2 linked regions of the Victivallis sp. Marseille-Q1083 genome follow. Each later gene encodes a partner of the first gene's protein in a complex. Links are inferred from orthologs where the notes say so. Each region holds a gene or a part of one and is shown on either strand. Other genes may lie near its edges. The genes, in order: dnaG and dnaB.

Region 1 (11,969 bases):
AATCACTGGAAGCCGATCGAAATGGGCCAGCCGGGCGATCTGCTGCTGGGCGAAAACGTCATCATCGTCGGCAATCCCTACGGATTGGGCAGCAGCATCGCCTGCGGAGTGCTGAGCGCCATCGGCCGCAAATTGACTTATCGCAATAAAATCGTCTTCAGCGATGTCCTGCAGACCGACGCGACCATCCACCCCGGCAACTCCGGCGGCCCGCTGATCAACATCAACGGAGAAATGATCGGCATCAACACTTCGATTTTGAAAGGAACGCAGGGCATCAGTTTCGCCATCCCGCTGCAACGGGTTCAGAACGTGCTGGGCAAATGGCTGATTCCGGAGCGGTTTCGCGATGTTTCGCTGGGAATCGTTCCCGGTGTCCGGCGGCTGCCGGACGGCTCGTTGAGTTTCTACCTGCAGGAAGTCCTGCCGGATTCCCCGGCCGCCCGGGCCGGCTTGAAGACCGACATGATCCTCAAGAGCGTCAACGGCCAGCCGGTCGATAACTTGATCAACCTGTCACGCATGTTGTGGAAAGTGCAGCCGGATACGGTGATCTCGCTGGAAACCGACACCGGCAAATATCAGCTCAGGGCGGTCGAACTGGAAGCGGGCGACTGGCAGAAAGCGGCGGAACTCAAGCTGGGCATCGGACTGCAGATCCTGAACGCCGATCTGGCCCAGGCGCTGAATTATCCGTTTCGCGGCGGTTTGCTGATCAGCAATCTTTCACCCGGCGTCGGAACGAATGCGGAACGCGGCGATCTGCTGCTGCAACTGGGTGATATCTCCATCAATACGCCGGAAGACCTGATTCGGGTATTGCGCAATTATCGTTACGGCCAGGAAGTTCCGGCGGGGCTGCTGCAAGTGTCGCAACAGGACGGCCGTTATTTTCTCAGTAAGAAAAATACCGTATTCAAGGTGAATTGAAAATGATGTCGACCGGGAAACTCGTTTGGTTGTGGCTGCTGCTCGGCAGCGTTCTGTTGGCCGGGTGCTCCGAGTCAGAGAAAAATCCGGCCGGTAAAATTCAAGTCTTTACCGGTGTGGCGCCGGTCGGTTATCTGGCGCAGCGCATCGGCGGGGAGCGGGTCGAAGCTAGAACGCTGATCCCGCCCGGCCGCAGCGCCCATGAATATTCGCCGTCTCCGACTGAAATCAAAGCGCTGCAGCACGTTGACCTCTACTTTAAAATCGGCCTGCCGCTGGAAAAGGCGGTATTGGACAAAGCGCTGTCCGGCGACACCAGCCGCATTTGCGACATCACCGGCGAAGTGACCAAACTTTCCCTGGCGGAAACCGAAGGCGGCCATCACCATGATGACGCGGAAGTTTCGTTGCCCGGGGAGGAAGACTTGTTCGACCAGCATATCTGGCTGTCGATCGACAATTGCCGGGCGATGGCCCGGGCGATGGCGGCGCGCTATGAACAGTTCGATCCGGACCACGCTGATCTTTACCGGCAAAATCTGGCCGCACTCGACGCAGACCTCCAGGACGCTAAAAAAATCCTGGCCGAGCAGCTGGCACCGTTTGCCGGCCGGACCTTTCTGGTCTATCATCCGGCTTACGGCTATTTCGCCCACGAATTCCAGCTGCGCCAGAAAGCGATCGAATACGACGGGAAACCGCCGACCGCCAAACAGTTGAGCGAATTGAAAAAGGAACAGGCCCTGAGCGGCGCAGGCATTTTATTCAGCCAGCCGCAAACCAATTCCACCCTGGTCGACAATGTGGCCGCGGCTTTGCAGTGCAAAGTGGTGGTTCTCGATCCGCTGGCGGAAAATATATTGGACAATTTCCATCAACTGGCGCTGGCGTTTGCGGAAGAATTCCAGAAAGAATCGCACGATGAGTGAACCGGTTGTCGAACTCCACGCGGTAAATTTTGCTTATCCGGACGGGCCGCAAGTGTTGCAGGAAGTCAATCTGTCCGTAAAAAAGGGCGATGCCGGCTGCATCATCGGGCCGAACGGCGGCGGCAAAAGCACGTTGCTGGCGCTGCTGCTCGGAGTTTTGCAGCCGGATCGGGGGACAATCCGTATTTTCGGCGAAACGCCGGAAAAGGCCCGCCAGCGCATCGGTTATGTCCCGCAGCGGTTTCAGCTCGACGACGCTTTTCCGGTGACGGCACAGGAAGTGGTGATGATGGGACAATGGAGTTGCCGCACGCTGGGATTTCCCGCTTCCGGCCAGCGCCGGAAAGCACGGCTGCTGCTGGAAGAAATGGAATTGGCCGACGTGGCGGATAAAAATTTTTCGGCCCTGTCCGGCGGTCAGCGGCAGCGGATTCTGATCGCCAGGGCATTGGCGGTCGATCCGGAATTGCTGCTACTCGACGAACCGACCGCCAATGTCGATCCGGCGGTGCAACGCCAATTCTACAGGCTGCTCACCCGGCTCCGCCGCCGCCTGACCATCCTGGTGGTTTCCCATGACCTCGGCTGGGTTTCCAGTTGCTTCGACTACGCCATCTGTGTCAACCGGCAGGTGAAAATCCATCCGGTCAGTGAAGTTTCCGGTGCCAACCTGGCCAGCGTGTTCGGTTACGACATCAAAGTCGTCGAACACGGCGAACATTGTACCGGTTGTGAACCGGCGGAGGTCAAATGATGCTGGAATTATGGCAGGACCTTTGCGATCCGGCGGCGCCGTTTTTGCGTTATGCCCTGCTGGCCGGTTTGATCGGCAGCGTGGCATTCGGCGTGGTCGGCACCTTCGTCGTCACCCGGCGGATCGTTTCGCTGGCCGGCGCAATTGCCCATTCGGTGCTCGGCGGCGTCGGCGCGGCGCTCTATCTCAGCAACGTCTGCTCCTGGAGCTGGTGTACCCCGACCCTGGGAGCGCTGCTCGCCGCCCTGATTTCGGCGGTCCTGATCTGGTATGTCAGCACCTTTGCCCGCCAGCGGGAGGATGCCGTCATCGGCGCGATCTGGGCGCTCGGTATGGCGCTCGGTTTGCTGTTCATGGCCAAGACGCCGGGCTATGTCGACTTGCAGGGGTACCTGTTCGGCAATATCCTGCTGTTGTCCGGACGGGAGTTGTGGCTGATGAGTGTGCTGGATATCGTCGTCGTCACGCCGGCATTGCTTTTTTATGCGCAGTTGCTGGCCGTCTGTTTTGACGGGGCATTTGCCGAACTGCGGGGAATCAAGGTCAAATTGATCAACTTGCTGCTGCTGTTGATGACCGCGCTGACCATCGTGCTGATGGTCAACGTCGTCGGCATTCTGCTGGTCATCGCCTTGCTGTCGCTGCCGGCGGCAACCGTCGGCCAGTATGCCAGGCACTGGTTTTCGATGATGTGTGCCGCCATCGGGCTGAACATGCTGGTGACCACCGGCGGGTTGCTGGTCAGCTATCAATGGAATTTACCGAGCGGTCCGGCCATCGTCCTGCTGGCCGGCGCCATTTATTTGGCCGCCCTGCTGCACGGGGCCTGGCGGAAACGCCGCAAATCCGGCAAGAGAATATCAATATATCTGGCTTGAAGCCGAAAGGAGATGGCAATGGAATCCGGTTTTTACGCAATGGTAGTGGCAGGGGTTTTTCTGTTGGCGATCGCCTGTATTTCCTCCATTATTTTTCGAAAATTGAAAATTCCCTACACCATCGGCCTGGTCGCCATCGGCATTCTGCTTTCCTGGTTTTTCTCCGAATGTCCGCAATTCGCCGGCCTGCAGCGGCTGCGTTTGAATTACGATCTGATTATGTATGTGCTGTTGCCGGCATTGATTTTCGACGCTTCCGTCAATATGGACACCAAATTGCTGCGCAAAAACCTGACGCCGACCTTGGCGCTGGCCGCTCCCGGCCTGGTGATCGCCACCGTGATTACCGGTTTGCTCGTTTACTGGCTGACGCCGCTGAATCTGGCCGGATCCATGCTGTTCGGCGCCCTGATCTCCGCCACCGATCCGGTCGCTGTCATCTCGCTGTTCGAACTGGTCGGCGCCCCCAAGCGGCTGCGGATCCTCGTCGATGGAGAAAGCCTGTTCAACGACGCGACGGCCATCGTCATGTTCAACATCGTCAAGGGCATCATCGTCTCCGGGGTCGCGCTCAACCTGATGACGGTCTGGAATGGCACCCTCGATTTCGTCATCGTTTTCGTCGGCGGTCTGCTGATCGGCGCCGCCATCGGTTACATCATGATGCTGGTCATCTATCTCGCCAAAGACGACCCGTTGCTGGAAGTCGGCATGTCGACCATCGTCGCTTATGCCGCCTTTCTCGTCGCCGACAAGGGGTTCGGCGTCTCCGGCGTCATGTCGGTGATGGGGGCCGGCATGGTCATCAGCTATTTCGGGTCCAGCCGCTTTACGCCGGAAGTCAAATCCTATATGAAGCAATTCTGGTCGTTCATGTCCTTTGTCGCCAACAGCCTGATCTTTCTGCTGCTGGGCTTCACCGAGGATTTGATCCTGCTGAGCAATTCCATCGGCAAGGTGATCCTGCCGATTCTGGCGGCGGTTCTGGCCATTCAGGTTGCCAGGCTCGTCGTCGTATTCGGACTCTGCCCCCTGCTCGGCAAGCTGAAAAATGCCGAAAAAATCAGCCTGCCGTATCAATTGGTGATGTTCTGGGGCGGGTTGCGCGGCGCCGTGCCGCTGGCATTGGTATTCAGCCTGTCGCCGGATATGCCGGGCCGCACCCTGATCGTCCAGATCACTCTGGGCGTCGTGCTGTTCACCCTGCTCGTCCAGGGTACGACGATCAAATCGATGTTGTGCTTTTTCAAACTGGACAAACCGGATGGTTTTCTGCTGTTCTCCAAATGGTACGCGCTTTTGACCGCCCGGAAGGCCGGTTTGCAACGGCTGGAATTCATGAAAACGGCCGGCCGTTTCGACCGTTCCATCGTCGAAAAAATCGAAGCGGAATGCGGCCGCAACCTCGAACTGCAGACCGAAGAACTGCAGGAACTGAATCAAATGGCGACCAGAACGGCGGCGGTTTCGCAATTGATCTGGACCCGCGCGTTCAGTGCCGAGCGGGAAACCTATGAAGTGCTGTTCAACAACAAATTTCTCAGCGAAGATGTTTTCCGCAAGTTGGATTTTCAGCTCGGACAGTTGCTGGAATCGGTTTACTGGTCGCAACGGCCGCCCGAAAAATTGATCCGTCAACCGCTGGAAATCCGGATACGCAAAAAATTCTTCCGCTTCATCAGCCGTTTCTCCTGGAGCAGAAAATATTTTGCCGCTTACTGCGGCAAAGCGTTGAGCGAAGACGTTCTGATGCTGCTGACGCTGCAATTCGGGGGCCAGGAGGCGATGCGCGCGGTGGAAAACCTGGCCGGCATGGAATTTCTGGAAGCGACGGAACAACCTTTGCAGAACTGCCGCAATTACTATCAAAACCGCCAGCGGGAAGTGGAAAAAACGTTGCGGGAGCTTTATGAACAAAATCGGACCCGGATGCCGGAAATCGAAGCGGCATTGGCCCGGCAGAGCTTCTACGCCGCCGAGCAATACCAGCTCGAAGAGCTTCAGGAGAGCGGCGAAATTCCGGAACCGGTCGCCGGGGAATTGCTGGCGGTATTGAAAGAGCGTTGCGATGCGGAACGCCGCCGGATCAATCAACTCTGTATCACCCAGCAGTGAGACGGCGGAATTTCGCGATTTTTTTCCGCTTCGTCGATTGCAAAGTGAGGCATGGGACTTTAGATTATGGTTCCTCAATGCTTGCGTAGGTTGGTAAAGGTAAAAAATGTTCGAGCTGATCAAAAAAACTGTCATTTTATGGATCGCGGCAATCGCCTTCTGCGGGCTCAACGGCTGCGGCGGCAAGGAAACCGTTCCGGAACTGCTGGACAAAGCCTATGCCAGCGCCGTCAATCAGCAGTGGCAGCAGTCGCTGGATTATGCCACCCAGGCGGTAAAACTGGATCCGAAAAATGTTTCGGCGCTGATGATGCAGGCGCTGGCCTGTCTGCGGAACGGACAGGATGACGCGGCGCTGGAAGCGGCCCGGCGGGCGGCGGAACTGGATCCGAAAAATTTCACCGCCCAATACCTGTTGGGACGGCTGTATGCGAAACGGTCCGGTGCCGGGCAGGATGCCGCATTGGAGCCATTGCGCCGAGCGCTGACCCTGCGGCCGAGAGATCAAAACACGTTGTTGCTGCTGATTCAGATCTCCGGCCGCCTGAACCAGAACAGCACCTATACTTTTTACCGGTTGCTCACCGCCAATCAGGCCAACCGGCCGGAAATTGCCAATCAGATCGGAATTTATTTTGCCACCCGTCAAAAACTGGCGGAAGCGGCCAAATATTTCGTGGACGCCTACAATGCGGCACCGGACAATCCGCAGATCGTCTTGAATTTCGCGTTGTTCGCCGATTACTACGCCAACCAGCCGCAACAGGCGATCCCCCGTTATCAGCGATATCTTGAGCTGGTGGCCAGGAATCAGGAGATGGCGGCCAAACGGGCGATGGTGGAAGCGCGGCTCAGACAATTGTCGCGGCCGAATTGATGGGGATACGCCGATGAATCGCGCCATTCCGGACGATATCATTGAGGAAATCCGCGCCCGTTGCGATATCGTCGATATCATCAATGTCTTCGTGCCGCTGCGAAAAGCCGGTTCCGGCAGTTGGAAAGGGCTGTGTCCGTTTCACCAGGAACGGACGCCGTCGTTCACCGTCAATCAGAGCCGCCAGCATTTTCACTGCTTCGGCTGCGGCAAAGGCGGCGATGTTTTCCGTTTTATCATGGAATGGGAAAAGGTGGATTTTCCCAATGCCATTCACCTTCTGGCCGCCCGTTGCGGCGTCGTTATTCCGGAACCGCAGGACCACGGCGTTTCCGCCGGACAGGCCAAGCAGCGCACCGATCAGCGGGAACGGCTCTACCGGATCAATCAGGCTTTTGCCGAATTTTATATGCGGGAATTGCGGCAACATCCGGAATCGGCAGTGGCACGGTATTTCGTCACCCGCGCCATTCCGCCGGAAATTGCCGACCGTTTTCAAATCGGCGCGGCGCCGGACAGTTGGGATGCATCGCTGCGTTACGGCCAGGCACTCGGCTTCAGCCGCGACGAACTGGTCGAAGCGGGGATCGCGCTGGTCAACGAAGAGAGCGGCCGGGTTTATGACCGCTTCCGCAACCGTCTGGTCTTTGCGATCTGGAATGAGCAAGGCAAAGTGGTCGGCTTCAGTGCCCGTACCGTCGAGGCGGATGCCGGCGGCGCCAAATACGTCAACAGTCCGGAAACGCCGGTTTTCAAAAAAAGCCAACTGCTGTACGCTTTGCCGCTGGCCAGGCAGGCAATCCGCGACCGCAATTTCATCATTCTCTGCGAAGGTCAGCTTGACGTCATCGCGGTGCACCGCGCCGGTTATCCCTGCGCGGTGGCGCCACAGGGCACCGCTTTCACCGAGGACCAGGCGCGAATCATCAAACGTTACACCGGCCGCGTTTATTTGGCCTTCGATATGGATTCCGCCGGCCGGAAAGCGATTCTCCGGGCGCTGGAATTGCTGTTGCCGCTGGATTTCGAAGTGAAAATGATTCGCTGGCCGGGCGGCAAAGACCCGGATGAGTTATATCGCAGGAACGGACCGGAAGCGATTGCCGCCGCTGTGGAACAGCCGGCCGATCTGCTGGATTTCCTCTATGAATATCTGACCGGAGAATTCGATTTAAGCACACCATTCGGCAAAAGCCGGGCTTTGGACCGGGGATTGGAAATACTGATGAAGCTGAACAATCCGGTCGCCCGGGAGGGTTATATTGAAAGTTTGAGCGACCGGCTCGGCCTGCGCAGCGATACGGTATTCGCCCAATTGAATCAGTTGCGCAAGCGCAGCCGTTCCCGGCAGCCGGAACCGGAACTGCCGCCGGAACCCCTTCAACCGACCGAACCGGCACTGCCGCGGGAAGTCCGGCATGCGGAAGAGACGCTGCTGCAGCTGGCCTTGAACGACGCGGCCTTCGCCCGCTCGCTGGCGGAAGCACTGCCGACCGAATTGTTGGCGGAAAACCTTACCGGACAGGCGCTGAATGAAGTCATCGCCCTGGCGCTGAACGATGAATTCGATCAGGTTCTTCTCCATCTGGCGCGATTCGCCGATGATCATCCGAACGGCGAATTGAGCCGGATTCTGGTAGAGAGCTGCGATTGGGAGCAGAAGCTGCAATCCAAAGCCGGCGCCGACTGCATCGCCACGTTACGGCGTTATCACCGCCAGCGTCAACAGCAAACCCTGTTGGCCCGCCTGAAAGCCGCGCAAACCGCAGAGGAAAAACGTGAACTGCTGGAGGCGATGCAGAAGCTGACGGCCGGTTGAATCCGAATTCCTTCTGCCGTTCAATCCGTTGCCGGCGCTTCCTTCAGGGGAACACCGGCCGGCCAGCGGCCCTGCCGCGCCGTCAAATACGCCGCAATCGCCTCCCGAACCAACGGAGCCGGCGCCGCCGGGTCGTGGCACGCTCCAGCAGCGTCCCGCAGCAGCGGCAGTAAACCGCCGGCGCCGGCGGCAAAATAACTGGTCACCGCCAGGGAGACCGGTTCCCGATCCGGCGGCAGGTTCTCTTCTCCGCTGATCGCTGCCGTATAATACCGCCGTTGCGCCGTCATCTCCGCCAGTTCGTGCTTCAGTGACGTCACCTGGGTCCGTGAAAGATTCAAAACGACAATCCGGTCCTGAAACGGGTAGTACTCATACAAATCGCGCGGCGACCATTGGCGGGCAATGGCCGTGACATTGCCATAATAGCCGTAGATCGCCAGATCGGTGCCGCCGGCCGAACGCATCGCTTCGGCCGCCAGCTGGGCCATCTGCAATTCCGGATTTTTAGCCGATGGCGGCGAAACGTCCCACTCCGCCTCGTTCTCCGAACCTTGCAACCGGGCCCCGGACGACTGCTCCGGCGCAATTTCGACGATCCGGGAAACAATCCGGCCAACTTGCCGGGTCTGCCGATCGAACTCCAATTGAACGACGGCCAGTTGGGCGGCATGGCTGCCGCTCTGAACGAACCAACTGCCATACATCGCTACCCCCGGAACAATCTGATGGGTGTGTCCGGCCAGCACCAGGTCGATTCCCGGGAATTGCCGCAGCAAGTCCCGGCAGCCGAACGGACGGCCATATTCGCCGAAATGACAGGCGGCGATGATGATTTCCGCTCCGCCGGCTGCGGCTTCCCGCAACGCCTGCGCCGCGGCAGTAAAAGTATCCAGAATTTCCAATTGTCGCTGCGGCTGCCACAAACGGTCGGCAATGGCCGGTTCCGTCAAACCGATCACCGCAATTTTCACGCCGGAGCGTTCCAGCCAGGCCACCGGGCACCCCGGCCAACCGGCCAGCTTCAAATTGGCGGCCGGCATTTGGCCGCGGAATTCCGCCGCCCGCTGCCGAAAATTGTCAATGCCGAACTCAAAATCGTGATTGCCGGGCACCCAGACATCGTATTGCAATTCATTGAGGATTGCCACCATCGCGGCGCCGCCGTCCTGTGCCGCTTCGTAACTGCCCTGCAATGTGTCGCCGCAATCGATCAACAGACACGCTTCCGGCGCAACCTTTTTCCGCCATTGCCGGATCTCTCCGGCCAACTGCCGCCAGCCGGGCGACAGCGCGCCGTGGGTATCGCTGGTATTCAGAATCGTGAGCGTGACGGAATCCGCCGTCGCCGCACAGCTCAACAGGATCAGAAACAGCCGGAAAACCCCGCACCACCATCCCATTCTCACACTTTCCATCGTTTTCCATTACCATTACTGCCAAATCGTTGTTTTTAAAGTCGAAAAATACAATTTTTTTGCGATATGATCTTGAAAAATCCCCGAATCAGACCATATTAAATGATCATTTGCAAACAGTCAGTTTGATTAGAACATAAAACCATCATCGAGGTGAAAACATGTCACAACATCCGAGTCTCCGCGTCGGCGGCACGATCCGCAAGAAGCGCAATGTTATGAAACGTTATGAGCGCATCGATCTGCTGCGTGCCGAGAAACGCATTCCGGAAGACAAAGTTCTGGGTCTGCCGAAAACCAAGCCGCTGGATTGAGCGGTAAGAACGCGCAATTCACATTGTCAAATCGCAGAAGACGGAACCGGCAGACGGCGCCGTCTTTTCTTTTTTATCGGGAAATGTCATGGGAGTCTTTGACCGATTGACGCCGGATCTGGTGGTAAGCTGTGCCGAACAGGCGCTCGGAATGCCATTCGGCGGCCTGACGATTCCGTTGCCCAGCTACATCAATCGGGTTTACGAAATCGAAAACAGTGAACATCGGCGTTTCGTCATCAAATTTTACCGGCCAGGACGCTGGCCGGCAGCAGCCATTCAGGAAGAACATCGCTTCGTGCTGGCTTGCGAAGCGGCGGATATTCCGGTCATCGCACCGTTGCGCCTCCAGACGACCGGAACGCTGGGGTGCTGTGACAATCTCTTTTCTTTTGCAATCTTCCCCAAACGCTCCGGACGGCCGTTGGAAATCAGAGAGCCGGAGGATTGGCGGCGGCTCGGCATGCTGCTGGCCAGAATGCATTTATCCGGCGATACTTTGACGATTCGCCATCGTACGGTCTTCACGCCGGACCGGGCAACGCGCCAGGCGATTGAAAATTTATTGAACGGAGATTTCATCAGCAGCCGGCCGCTCCGGGAGAACTTTCACCGTACTGCCTTCCGGCTGCTGGACCGGCTGCTGGACGCCTTCGAAAGGGTGGAGTTGACAGTTTTGCACGGCGACTGCCATTGCGGCAATATTCTGGACCGACCGGACGAAGGCATGATGTTGATCGATTTCGACGATATGCTGATCGGGCCGGCGGTACAGGATTTGTGGCTGTTGCTGCCGGATTATGCCCCGCGTTGCCAGGAAGAATTGGAACTGCTGCTGGAAGGGTATGAAATGCTGCGTGACTTCGACCGGCGAACCTTAAAGCTGATCGAACCCTTGCGGGCAATGCGAATGCTCTATTTCCTGGATTGGTGCAGCCGGCAAATCGGCGATTACCAATTCCAGCGGCTCTATCCGGACTGGGGCAGCGACAACTTCTGGCGGCGGGAAATCGGCGACCTGAATCAGCAATTGCAAATCATCCAGGAAACACTCTGATCCGCCTGCCCCAGCCGGCCTCCTGAAACGCCGGCCGTCTTCCGGCCGGCAGTTCACTTGAGGATGCCGGCTTCCGCCGCCGTGACGAACCGTTCGATATTCTCCCGCAGTTTTTCCCATTCGGCACGAATGTGTGCCGCCTCCTCGGCAGTCACACTGTTGTCGCGCAATGCATCGGCAATCGCCTGAGTCACCTGGCTGAAATTTCGCAATGCCTGCGGAATCGCATCGATTTTCATCGTCCTGATCTGAGCGGCATTCAATTCCAGCGGGGTAGTGCGGATGAAACGGCCGCCATTCCTGACGCAAAGCCACTGCAGCGGCAATTCGGAACGGCTGGCCTGCGTCAGACGGGCAATTTGTTCGAGTGGATTGACCCGGTGTGATTCCGATTTCCAATTGGACAAACCGCTGCCATTCCGGTAACCGAGTTTTCCGGCGACCGACCGCACGGAATTATCCGGCTGTTCTTTGATTTCGTCCAACAGCCGGGCAATCACTTCACCGGCTTTCAATTTCTTCAATTCCTTCGCCATACCGCGCCCCCCGCTTATTGCTTTCGTTTCAAACTTTATATCTGCTTTTCATAAAAATCAACTGGCCGGCCGTATTTGTCCCCCATTTTACATTATTGTCGAATTCATGTCTCCGCCGCCGGAAATTTTGACCATTTTTGTCAAACGGCTCCGTTGTTTTCATTCACATAACCAATTAATTTTCAACAAATAATAAAATATCTCATTATTTGGCATGCCTTTTGCTAATTTGAACAATGTTTTTTCGGAACTCAAAAAAACGAAAGGGATCGCCATGAAATTGATCATCGCTTATATCAAGCCGGAAAAGGTCAATGCAGTCAAGCGGGAACTCTACAACCG
Region 2 (11,856 bases), on another replicon or contig:
GCTCGGAAACCTGACCCGTGATCCGGAGTTGCGTTATACGCCCGGCGGGTCGGCTGTTTGTGAATTCGGCATCGCGGTCAACCGCCGTTTCGTGTCGAACAATCAGGAACGCGATGAAACCTGTTTTGTCGAGATTGTCGTCTGGGGCAAGCCGGCGGAGACCTGCAGCCGGTTCCTGACCAAAGGTTCGCAGGTGTTCATCGAAGGCCGGCTGCAATACGACCAGTGGGAGGACCGCGACAGCGGCACCAAACGCAGCCGGCTGCGGGTGGTCGCCGAACAGGTGCAATTCCTGGGCGGACGGCGCGGCGAGGACGGCGGGACGGCCGGCGACTACGGGGCCGGCCAGCCGCCGCAACAGCCGCAGCAGTATTCCGGCGGCGGCGGCGGCAACTACCGGCAGGGCGGCGGCAACGGCCCCGGCGGGTATTATCAGGCGCCGCCGCGACAGAATGAAGCGCCGCGTTACAATCAGGGCGGCGCGCCGGCCGGTCCGGGCGGCATGCCGCCGCTGCCGGACGACGCGTTCAACGTCGGCAATGACGTCGATGACGACATTCCATTTTAAATTCGGGTAACAAGGTTCCGGCCGCCGGCCGGGGGAAATTTGAAAATTTGGCAACAAGTTTAGAAAGGCTTAAAATAAAATGCTGAAGAGAAGTTCACGCAGAAGACAGGCTGCCAAGCCGAAAATTTGCCGTTTTTGTGAAGCGAAAGTCAATTACATCGACTTCAAGGATGCTGAAACATTGAAAAAATTCCAGACGGAAAAAGGCAAAATTCTGCCGCGCCGGATTACCGGAACCTGTCTGAACCACCAGAAGATGCTCAGCATGGCGATCAAGCGGGCCAGAATCATCAGCCTGGTTTATTAATCTGAAGGAGAATTTTGGTCATGGCTAACGTAAGACTTATTTTGCTCGAAGATGTCGAGAACCTCGGTCTGGCCGGCGCGGAAGTGTCGGTGGCGCCGGGTTATGCCCGCAACTATCTGCTGCCGCGCGGCCTGGCTGCCAAAGCCACCGCCGGCACGCTGCGCCTGCTGGCGGCCCGTCAGGAAAAGATCCAGCAGCGCCGCCAGGAAGAGCTGGCCGCCGCCCAGGCGCTGGCCGCCAAACTGGCCGAGGTGGAGCTTTCCATCGCGGCGCAGGCTTCCGAAGACGATCAGTTGTTCGGTTCGGTAGGCGCCCGCGCCATCGCCGAAAAATTGGCGGAGAGCGGTTATGAAGTGGAACATCAGAAAATCAAATTGGATGAGCCGATCAAGCAGCTCGGCAGTTATGATGTCGAAATCAAATTGCATCATGACGTCAATGCCACCGTCAAAGTCTGGGTTGTCCGTGCCTGATTATGCCGGATGACAGAAGACCATTCGCAGGCGCGGCGACACCCGGTGTCGTCGCCGGCGACCGTCCCCAGCCGCACAATCTCGATGCGGAGCGGGCGGTGTTGGCGGCGATGCTGCGCGAGCCGCGTCCGTGCGTGGATATGGCGATCGAACATCTCGGCTCCGCCGAGGTGTTCTATTCGCATATTCACCGGGAAATTTTTCAGGCGATCTGGGATCTGCACAACGCCGGCGAGCTGCAGATTGATTTGATCAGCGTCGCCCACCACCTTCACAAGCTCAACCGGCTCGAAGACATCGGCGGTGAAGTGTTCCTGGCGGAACTCTATCACTGCATCGCGACGACCGCCAATCTGGAAAGCTGGTGTTCCATCGTCCGGGAGCTGGCGGTATTGCGCAAAATGATCGCGGTCTGTTCCGAGGCGCTGGTCAAATGTTACGACGCCGATTCCGATGCGAAAACCGTCGTCGAAGAGATCGAAACGGATATTTTCAAAGTACGCAACCAGAATACCCGCAGCGACATCGTGCCGATCAAGGACGGCATCGTCGAGACCTTCCGGCGCATTCAGCAGATTATCAACCATGAAGTCGAAGTCGGCATTCCGACCGGCTACCCGGACCTGGACCGGATGACGGCCGGATTGAAGCCGGGGGAGATGTTCGTGCTGGCGGCGCGCCCGTCGATCGGCAAAACGTCGATGGCGCTGAATATTATCCGCAATGTCGCGCTGCAGGGCAACCGGCAGCGGCCGATCGCGTTCTTCAGCCTGGAAATGACCGCCGACCAGATTGCCCGGCGGCTGCTGTGCACGGAAGCGAAAATTTCCGAAAGCTGTTTCTACGACCATTCGTTCCGCAGCGATGAACTGCCGAAATTGACCCAGGCGGTCAGCGTTTTCCGGAAGGCCAAGATTTTCATCGATCCGACCGGCGGCCTGACCATCGCCGAATTGCGGGCCAAAGCGCGGCGGCTTTATTACAACGAGAAAATCGAGTTGATCGTCATCGACTATCTGCAGTTGATGAAAGCGGACGGCCGGATCGACAGCCGCCAGCAGGAAGTCGCCGAAATTTCCAGCGGCATCAAACAATTGGCCAAAGAATTGAATCTGCCGATCCTGGTACTGGCGCAGTTGAACCGGGAAGTGGAAAAAACCGCCGGCGCCTCGAGCCGCCCGAAACTGAGCCATCTGCGCGAATCCGGGGCGATCGAGCAGGATGCCGATATCGTTTCCTTCCTGCACCGCGACCGCGACGAGGCGAAAATCGTCACGCCGGAGTCGTTGCGCGACGGGTTGGAAGCCGAATTGATCGTCGAAAAGAACCGTAACGGACAGACCGGCTATGTCAAGCTGCGTTTCTTCCCGCAACGAATGGAATTTTGCAGTGAGAGCCGTTTCAGCGATGCTGATCGTCCGGCTCACGTCGAATAAGGAAAGGGCCTGTTTTTGTGAAGCAACTGAATAAGTGGCAGCTGGCGTTGGTGATGGCCTTCGGGTTGGGATCTTCGGCCTGGGCCGAACAGATTGCCGAAGTGAAAATTGAGCAACAGGGCAAACATCCGCAGAAGGAAGAGCTGCTGTTGTACAATATTCAGCAGCGTGCCGGGACGGAATATGACCCGGCCATCGTCCGGGAGGATATCGCCCGGCTGTCGAAGAGCGGTTATTTTTCCGATGTGGTGTTCGAGACGCAGGAACTGCCGGACGGACGGCTGGTGCTGGTGTTCAAAGTCCAGCTCAATCCGGAAGTGTCGGAAGTGATCTTCGAAGGCAACCAGAAATTCAAGACCGCCGAGTTGCGCAATCTGGTCGCCATTCAGCCGGGAACGTTGCTGAACAACCGCCAGTTGGAGGAAGGCACCCGGAAGCTGCGGGAATTTTACCGCGACAAAGGCTACAACGAAGCGCGGATCATTCCGCTGGTGAAGAAAACCGGCGAGCAGGAAGTCTCCGTCACCTTTCACATCGAGGAGCATTTGCGCCTGAAGGTCAACGACGTCGAATTCGACGGCGCCACCGCCGTCGATGCGTCGGACATGCGCGGCGCCATCGCCAACCGGCACAGTTATTTCAGCTGGATCTCCATCCTGGGCTGGGGGCTGTTCGATTCCGGCGAACTGGAACTGGACAAGGCGCGGCTGCGCGACTTGTACTGGAATCACGGCTATCTCGACTTCAAGGTCGAGGACATTACCGTGACGCCGACCGCGGACGATCCGGAATACGTCGATATCAATTTCAAAATTTTCGAAGGGGAACCCTACCGGGTCAGCAGCGTGGAACTGGTCGGCAATCAGGTGCTGCCGACCGACGAGCTGTTGGCGCTGATCAAGCTCAAGCCGGATCAGGTTTTCGATTATGCGCTGGAAACGGCCGCCTGCGAGGCGATTACCAAAGAATACGAAACGCACGGCTATGCCGATGTCAGTTGCCGGGCGGAACGCCAGGCCGATTTCACGAACCATACCGTCAAGGTGATTTTCGATATCAACGAAGGCCGGAAATACACGGTCAACAAGGTGGTGATTTCCGGCAATACACTGACCCAGGAGAAGGTGATCCGCCGCGAGCTGGTGATCCACGACGGCGACCTGCTCGACCCGAACCGGGTGGAAGCCAGCAAATCGCGCCTGATGGGGATGGGTTATTTCGACGAAGTCAAGGCGGTGACCGCCAACGCCGACAAAGTCGGTGAGCGCGATGTCCATTTCGAGGTGAAGGAGAAGGACTTCTACAGTTTTAAAATCGGCGCCGGGTATTCCGACTTCAACAGTCTGGCCGGTATGGTGGAGTTGTCCAACATCAACATGGACATCACCAAACCGAGCAACTATTTCCTCGGCGGCGGCCAGCGGATGCGCCTGCAGGCGATCGGCGGCCTTGAACGCAGTATGGTCAACCTCGATTTCACCGAACCGTGGCTGTTCGATCTGCCGCTGCGCTTCGATTTCTCGGCCTATGTCAACCAGATTCTTTACGACAACTGGCAGGAGGACCGCATCGGCGGCCGCATGGCGCTGACCCGTCGGTTTTTCGATGATTTCACCAGCGCGACGCTCGGTTATAAATTCGAACGGGTCGACGTCAAGGATATGAGCCGCGGTTTGTCGCAGGAATTGCGCGACCTGCAGACGCACGACTGGGTCAGCCAAGTATCGCTGCTGCTGAACCGCGATACCCGCGACAGCCTGATGGAGCCGACCAGCGGTTACCAGGTCAGCTTCCTGTCGGCGGCGGCGCTGAAAATTCTGGCCTCGTCGCACAATTTCTACCGTTTGGAAGGCCAGGGAAGTTATTATTATTCCTTCCTCGACAAAGCGCTGATCTGGCACATCGGCGGCAAGATCGGCGTCATTGACGATTTCGACGGCGACAATACGGTGCCGTTGTACGAACGCTATTTCCTCGGCGGCGGCGATACGCTGCGCGGCTTCCCCTACCGGGAAGTGTCGCCGGTCGACAAGGACGACCACAATGTCGGCGGTTCGTCGATGCTGTTGCTGACCACTGAAATAAGTCATCCGATCTGGCAGTTCATCCGCGGCGCGGCGTTCGTCGACGCCGGCAGCGTCTGGAGCAATCCCTACAGTTTCGGCATCGGCAATTTCAATGTCGGCGTCGGTTACGGCCTGCGCATCAAGGTGCCTTATCTGAATGCGCCGGTGAAGCTCGATCTGGCTTATCCGGTGTTGAACAATGTTGACGGTTTGTCGAGCAAACTCAGATTTCATTTCAACATGGGCTTCACCTGGAATCCGAGATAACCTCGGTTTGCCGGGCTGATTCCTGAGGGAGAATGCCATGAAAAAGCGGATTTCGATTCGGCTGGCCGCCGCCGGACTATTGTTGCTGGCAACCGGCTGCGAAAGCGACAGCGACTGGATGTACACGCTGACCACTTCGAAACAGGAGCGCTTGATCGAACTGGCCCGTCACGGCAGCAGTCCGGCGCAGACGGAACTCGGCCAGCAGGCATTGCTCGGCTATGGCGAAGGGGGCGTCGATTATCAGGCGGCGACCGATTATTTCCGGGAAGCGGCGCTGGGCAACCACCCGGCGGCGATTTACTATCAGGCGGTAATGCTGGAAAACGGCTGGGGCACGCCGTTGCCGGACCGGCAGCGGGCCGACAAGCTCTACGAGGTGGTCATACCGCAGTTGAGTGAATATGCCCGCCAAAAGAATTTGACTTCGCTCTACCTGCTCGGCGATGCCTGCGAACATGGCCGCGGTTTGAAAGAGGACCTGCCGCGGGCGGTGGAACTGTACCGCTTCTGCGTGGAGGAAAATTTTGTCCCGGCAAAGATGAAACTGGGACTTTTGTACCTGGAAGGCCGCGGCGTCGAGCGGGATTTGGCCAAAGCGGCCGAACTGCTGCTGCCGGCGGCGGAAGCCGGTTATGCGGAGGCGGAATACGCGCTGTCCCGGGTTTACCGGGAACAGGGCAAGACGACCCCGGCAGTCAACTGGCTGGAACGGGCGATGAAAAAGAAATATCCGCCGGCAATTTTCGCCGCCTACGAACACTTGAAGGACACAGCGGATGAAAGCCGGCGGACGCGGGCGGAACAGTTGTTGAAATTGGCGGCCGACTTGAATTATCCGCCCGCCCTGTTGGAAATTTATGCCAGCCAGCCGGGAGAACAGCGCACGCCGGAGGCAATCGCTTATCTGACGCGGGCGGCCGAGCGGGGCATTCTGCCGGCGATGCTCGCCCTGGCGGATGATTACAAGAACGCGATTACGCCGAATCCGGTTCAGGCGATGGTGCTGGCGCAGATGGCGCTTCGCCGAGAGCCGGAAAATACGGAAGCACAAGCCCTGCTGGACAGGCTGGACCAGGATTCCGCGCTGTACTATCCGGTACGTTTCACCTGGGATGACCGCCTGCTGCCGGAAAATCTGGCGATGGGCGAATCCGGCGTCAACCGGTTCATCGACGGCTGGAAACACGACATCGCCGGCAGCGACCAATTGTTTGCCGAGGCGGTCCGGGAATTTCCGTTGTCCTTTTATCTGGCCAACGATTACCTGCGGCTGCTGGAGGAAAAGATGCCGGCGGCCTGGCTGGAAGTTTATTTCACCGGCATTGCCGCCGAACAGGAGCAACCCGGCTTCTGGCTGGCTTACAGCCTGGCGGCCGGTCTGGCCGGACAGGGCGGCTGTCAAGCCTACGGCGCGGCCGAATTGCGGAAACGGGCCGAACGGCTGCCGGATGAAGATGTGAAAAAGCAGGAGCTGTTGACCCTGGCCCGGCTGTTGAAGGCCAATGCGCTGATGCTGTCCGGGCAGCCGGACGAGGCTTACGGCGAACTGCTGTTAGGCGGCGCGCCGACTGTTGATGACGAGGGAAAATTGATCTGCTTCATCAACCGTTTCTGCCGGCCGTTGCTGTTGAACAAAGAAAAATTCAGCGCCGCGGTCGGACTGCCGGTTGATTTGCTCGGCGAATACGCGCTGCCGTTTCGCCGGGAATTCTACGACCTGGAACATCGGCAGCGGATTCTCAAGCCGGAACAGCCGCCGGAACCGGATTTGGCGCCGGCGCCATAATTCCGGCCGCCGCCGATATCCCGGTTTTATACGCGGACTTTTCGACGGTCCGGCCTACTGCAAGCCGGCGCCGGCGCTGGAGGTCCGCTCAATTCTGCATCACCGGCCGCGGCGTCCAATTGCGCGCCCTGGCTTCCGGCACCTTTTTGTTCGGTTTCAGTTTGTAGCATTGCTCTCCGAGCAGCGAAGTAAGGCGTTCCAGCAGTTCGAAGCAGACGCGCACCGTGAACGCCCTCACCTCGACGAAAACCACCCGCTCCTGCGGTTCCGGACAACTGACGCAAAGGATCACCCGCGTTTCGCCGCGATACTCCAAACAGAGCGCTTTCAAATGATCCAGCAAGGCGGCGTCGGTGTTCTTTTCGTACAGATAAAGCAGCAACTCTTCGGTATACAATTCAGGCGCCTGCTGCATCGTCACGACATTCTCGATAATCAGCCGCGGTTTTTCGCTTTCATCCCGCCGGCTGCTCAACGCTTCGATGAAAATCGGCATCTCCGGCGTCAGTTCGATGCCGGATTGCTCCAGTCGTTCGATACCGCGCTCATAGATCATGCATTCCGCGCTGTGGTCGAGGTCTTCCAGCGTCAAAACCATGAACGGTTTGTTGTTGTTCTTGCTGTATTTCTTCTGCACGCTCTTGATCATACCGCCGATCCGCACGCCGACGTTGTCGCCCAACTGGTCGAGGTTGCGCAGTTTCAACGTCGACATCGTGTTGATCAACTCCGCATAGCGCGCCAACGGGTGACCGGTCACATAAAATCCGAGCAATTCCTTTTCGCTTTTCAAAATCTCGTCCGGATCAAACTCCGGAATATCCGGCACCGGAATCGTGCAGATTTCCGCCTTGTCGCCGTCGTCGAGCAGGTCGAACAGCGACCCCTGCCCGCTCTGGCGGTCCTTGATCCGGCCGGCCGCATAACTCATCGTCGGTTCGGCGATCGCCAGAATCTGCGACCGGCGCAGACCGAGCGAATCGAACGCTCCCGCCCGGGTCAGATGTTCGATCATCCGGGAGTTCAGCGCATCGCCGCAGCGTTCGCAAAAATCGGTGAAATCCTTGAAAGCGCCTTCGCTCTCGCGCGCCTCGATAATCCGGCCGGCCGCCGCCTCGCCGACCCCTTTGATCGCCCCGAGCCCGAAAACGATCGAACCGTTGGAAACGCCGAAGCTGATATCGCTGGCGTTGACGTCCGGCGGCAGCACTTTGATGTGCATCTCCCGGCAGGCGTTGATCAGGAACGCGATCTCTTCGGCGTTGTCCAGCTCGCTGGTGAGCATAGCCGCCATGAATTCCACCGGATAATTGGCTTTCAGGTAAGCGGTCCGATAAGCGACGATCGCGTAAGCGGCGCTGTGCGATTTATTGAAGCCGTAGCCGGCAAACATCTCGATTTTATCCCAGATCGCATTGGCCACCGCTTCGTTGATGCCGCTGTGTTCGGCGCAGCCGGCGACGAATTTTGCTTTCTGCTGCGCCAGCACGTCGGCCTTCTTCTTGCCGATCGCCCGCCGCAGGATATCGGCGCCGCCCAGCGAAAATCCGGCCAGCACCTGCACCACCTGCATAATCTGCTCCTGATAGAGCATGATGCCGTAGGTTTCCTTCAGCAACGGCTCCATCTTCGGATTTTCGTAGACGATCTCCTCATCGCCGCGTTTGCGGGCGATGAATTGCGGGATGAACTGCATCGGCCCCGGCCGGTAGATCGCCAGCAACGCGATGATATGCTCGATGGTCTCCACGCCGAACTGGCGGCAGAGATTCTGCATGCCGGTGGATTCCAACTGGAACACCGCGACGGTGTCGCCCCGGTTCAGCAACTCGTAGGTTTTCGGATCGTCGAGCGGAATATTGGAGATATCCAGATGAAAGCCGCGCGATTTCCTGATCAGGTTGACCGCATTGTGAATGATGGTCAGCGTCCGCAGGCCGAGGAAGTCCATCTTCAGCAAACCGAGCTCTTCACAGGGCACGCTCGGAAATTCGGTGATGATTTCATTTTTGGCGCCGCGCGCCAGCGGCACCAAATTGTCCAGCCGCTGGTCGCCGATAATCACGCCGGCGGCGTGGATGCCCAACTGCCGGTTGATCCCTTCGAGCACCTCGGCATAGCTGAAAATTTCCTTGACCCAATCCTCTTTCTCGATGAGTTCGTTGAGCTCCTTGGACTCCTTGCGGGCCTTGGCCAGCGTCATCTTCGGATCAGCCGGAATCAATTTGGTGATCCGGTCGCCATGTTCGAAATCATGTCCGAGCACCCGGGCGACATCCTTGATCACCGCCTTGGCTTTCAAGGTGCCGTAGGTGCAGATCTGCGCCACGCTGTCATGACCGTATTTGTTGCGCACATAATCGATCACTTCGCCGCGGCGCTGTTCGCAGAAGTCGATGTCGAAGTCCGGCGGGCTGACGCGCTCCGGGTTCAGGAAACGCTCGAACAGCAGATTGAACCGCAGCGGCTCGATATCGGTGATGCCGGTCGCATACGCCACCAGGCTGCCGGCGCCGCTGCCGCGGCCGGGTCCGACCGGGATGTCCTGCGATTTCGCATACCGGATGAAGTCGCTGACCACCAGAAAGTAAGAGCAGTATTTCGAGCCGTCGATGATATTGAGTTCATAATCCATCCGTTCAACGACGGTCTTCTGGAAATCGGTCAGGTTCTCCGAACGCGGATCGAATCCGTAACGCTGTTTGATGCCTTCGATACAGAAGTTGCGCAGGTATTCCTTCTCGGAAACGGCCGGATCGGGAATATTGAACACCGGATAATGGTTGACGTGCGGCGCATATTTGAACTCGATTTCGCAGCGTTCGGCGACGGCCCGCGTGTTGGTGATCGCTTCCGGCAACTCTTTGAACAGCGCCATCATCTCCTCCGGACTCTTGAAATAGAACTCCGGCGCCGAAAAACGGAAATGCTTCGGATCGTCCAGTTTCGCCTGCGTCTGGATGCAGAGCATGATCTCATGCGCCTTGGCGTGCTCTTTTTTCAGATAATGAACGTCGTTGGTCGCCACCAGCGGCAGGTCGAGTTTCCTGCTGAATTCCACCAGCGCACGGTTGACCTTGCGCTCCTCCGGCATGCCGTGATCCATCAATTCAAGGTAAAAATTGTCCCGTCCCATGATCTCGCAATATTCGCCGATCAGCCGCTCGGCTTCGGCCATATCGTCATTCAGGACCGCCGACGGCACCTCGCCGCCGATGCAGGCGGACAGGGCGATCAGCCCTTCGTGGTACTGCTGCAAAATCTCCTTGTCGATCCGCGGCTTGTAATACATGCCGTTGATATAAGCCTCACTCAGCAGCTTGCACAAGCTGTGATAACCGTCCATATTTTTGGCCAGCAGCACCAGGTGATAGCCGCGGATGCGCGGATTGGACGGATTGCGGTCGAACCGGGTCGTCGGCGAAACATAGGCTTCGCAGCCGATGATCGGTTTCAGGCCGGCCTTGGTGAAATTCTGGTACATATCCTGGGTGCCGCCCATATAGCCGTGGTCGGTCATCGCCACCGCCGGCATGTCGTAGAGCTTCGCCTGCTCGATCAGGCCCTTGACCGTACAGGCGCCGTCCAGCAGGCTGTAATGGGTATGCAGATGCAGATGAACAAAATCCGATGCCATGTCAATTTCCTCCCGCGCTCAAAAATCGTCATCCAGCACGGACATTTCGTCCTCGACGAATTCCAACGCCCTGGCAAACGCCTTCGCCCGGTGGCTGATCTTATTTTTCAACTCCGCCGGCATTTCGGCAAAAGTCTGCGTATAGCCGTCCGGCACGAAAATCGGATCGTAACCGAAACCGTTCGCGCCGCGCGGCGCCTCGATGATCGACCCTTCGACCACGCCCTCAAACGTCTCGATCACTTCGCCGTTGGCGGCGATGGCGATGGCGCAGACGAAACGGGCCTTCCGGTTGGTCTGGCCCGCCAGCTTCTGCAAGACTTTGGCAATTCGCTCCGCCTCGGTCGGCGCATATCGGGCGGAATAAATCCCCGGTTCGCCGTTCAGCGCGTCGACGACCAGTCCGGAATCGTCGGCAAAAGCCGGCACGTCGCAATAAATACAGGCGCTCAACGCCTTTTTGGCGGCATTCTCCCGGAACGTCGCGCCATCCTCCTCCACTTCCGGAAAATTCGGATAATCGGCCAGCGATTTCAGCTCCACTTTCTGATCGGCAAGCAACTCGCGATACTCTTCGACTTTGTGCAAGTTGGCGGTCGCCGCGACAATGTAGGCCATTCTTCGGATCCTTTCTTTACAAAGATTTCAATTCATCTTATATTATAGGCCGAAGGTCCGACAATTCAACCGTTCCGGAAGGTTTTATCATGGATTTTAACCGCATCGAAGCTCTGCTGGCAGCCTGGCAAGGCGGCACCTTTTTCGTCGGCTTTTCCGGCGGCGCCGACAGTTGCGCGCTGCTGCTGCTGGCCGCCCGTTTCGCCGCGCCTTACCGGATTGCAGTCGTCGCCGTCCACTGCGAACACGGCATCCGCGGCACGGCCAGTCTGGCCGACGCCGAATACTGCCGCCAATTCGCCGCCCGGCGCGGCATCCCCTTCCGGCTGCTGCCGCTACAGGTTCCGGCCAACCGGCGCGGCGGCGAAAGTTTGGAGGCGGCCGCCAGGCGGCTGCGGCTGGAAGCATTCCGGTCTCTATTGGCCGGCCGGCAGCAAGCGGCGCTGCTGCTCGGACATCACGCCGACGACGCGGTGGAAAACCTTTTTCTGCGGCTGCTGCGCGGCGGCAACGTCTCTTCTCTGACCAATTTGCGGCCGTTCCGCGTCGTCGGCGGCATCCCGATCCTGCGGCCGCTGCTGCATATTTCCCGCCGGGAAATCGAACAATTCCTGCTCCAGAACGGCATCACCGACTGGCGGCGGGACGAGACCAACGCCGCAAGCGTTTTTCTGCGAAATTACTGGCGGCTGAAA

What was found.
Region 2: the proteins of dnaG (region 1) and dnaB are in contact, whole or in part, in a crystal structure (PDB 2R6A), measured with the Geobacillus stearothermophilus proteins. The link is inferred for Victivallis sp. Marseille-Q1083 from one-to-one orthologs. Residues at the interface, in WP_049624496.1 of Geobacillus stearothermophilus: Lys456, Leu457, Leu458, Pro459, Ala460, Asn463, Ala464, Leu467, Leu535, Leu536, Ile537, Ala538, Gln544, Glu545, Asp548, Tyr549, His552; in WP_033016901.1 of Geobacillus stearothermophilus: Ser13, Glu15, Ala16, Gln18, Glu91, Leu92, Asp94, Ala95, Val96, Pro97, Thr98, Ala99, Ala100, Asn101, Tyr104, Tyr105, Ile108.

Annotation. Positions count from the first base shown.
Region 1 is NZ_CAHJXL010000002.1:864,240-876,208, reverse strand. Bases 5,982-8,899 are described here. They hold dnaG (DNA primase), read left to right. Parts: upstream 5,982-6,496; coding sequence 6,497-8,302; downstream 8,303-8,899. Other genes in these bases: HWX74_RS19575 (bifunctional UDP-sugar hydrolase/5'-nucleotidase), read right to left, coding at 8,323-8,899; HWX74_RS19585 (tetratricopeptide repeat protein), read left to right, coding at 5,982-6,483. In the rest of the region: HWX74_RS19610 (trypsin-like peptidase domain-containing protein), read left to right, coding at 1-930; HWX74_RS19605 (metal ABC transporter solute-binding protein, Zn/Mn family), read left to right, coding at 933-1,859; HWX74_RS19600 (metal ABC transporter ATP-binding protein), read left to right, coding at 1,852-2,613; HWX74_RS19595 (metal ABC transporter permease), read left to right, coding at 2,610-3,491; HWX74_RS19590 (sodium:proton antiporter), read left to right, coding at 3,510-5,606; more of HWX74_RS19585, read left to right, coding at 5,713-5,981; more of HWX74_RS19575, read right to left, coding at 8,900-9,720; HWX74_RS19570 (small basic protein), read left to right, coding at 9,882-10,034; HWX74_RS19565 (serine/threonine protein kinase), read left to right, coding at 10,123-11,091; HWX74_RS19560 (hypothetical protein), read right to left, coding at 11,145-11,627; HWX74_RS19555 (P-II family nitrogen regulator), read left to right, coding at 11,902-11,969. UniProt on the Escherichia coli protein: RNA polymerase that catalyzes the synthesis of short RNA molecules used as primers for DNA polymerase during DNA replication.
Region 2 is NZ_CAHJXL010000001.1:2,252,878-2,264,733, reverse strand. The notes cover bases 763-3,567. They hold dnaB (replicative DNA helicase), read left to right. Parts: upstream 763-1,350; coding sequence 1,351-2,784; downstream 2,785-3,567. Other genes in these bases: bamA (outer membrane protein assembly factor BamA), read left to right, coding at 2,802-3,567; rplI (50S ribosomal protein L9), read left to right, coding at 896-1,348; rpsR (30S ribosomal protein S18), read left to right, coding at 763-875. In the rest of the region: HWX74_RS09215 (single-stranded DNA-binding protein), read left to right, coding at 1-568; more of rpsR, read left to right, coding at 648-762; more of bamA, read left to right, coding at 3,568-5,117; HWX74_RS09190 (tetratricopeptide repeat protein), read left to right, coding at 5,155-6,906; dnaE (DNA polymerase III subunit alpha), read right to left, coding at 6,995-10,543; rdgB (RdgB/HAM1 family non-canonical purine NTP pyrophosphatase), read right to left, coding at 10,562-11,161; tRNA lysidine(34) synthetase TilS, read left to right, coding at 11,251-11,856. UniProt on the Escherichia coli protein: The main replicative DNA helicase, it participates in initiation and elongation during chromosome replication. Travels ahead of the DNA replisome, separating dsDNA into templates for DNA synthesis.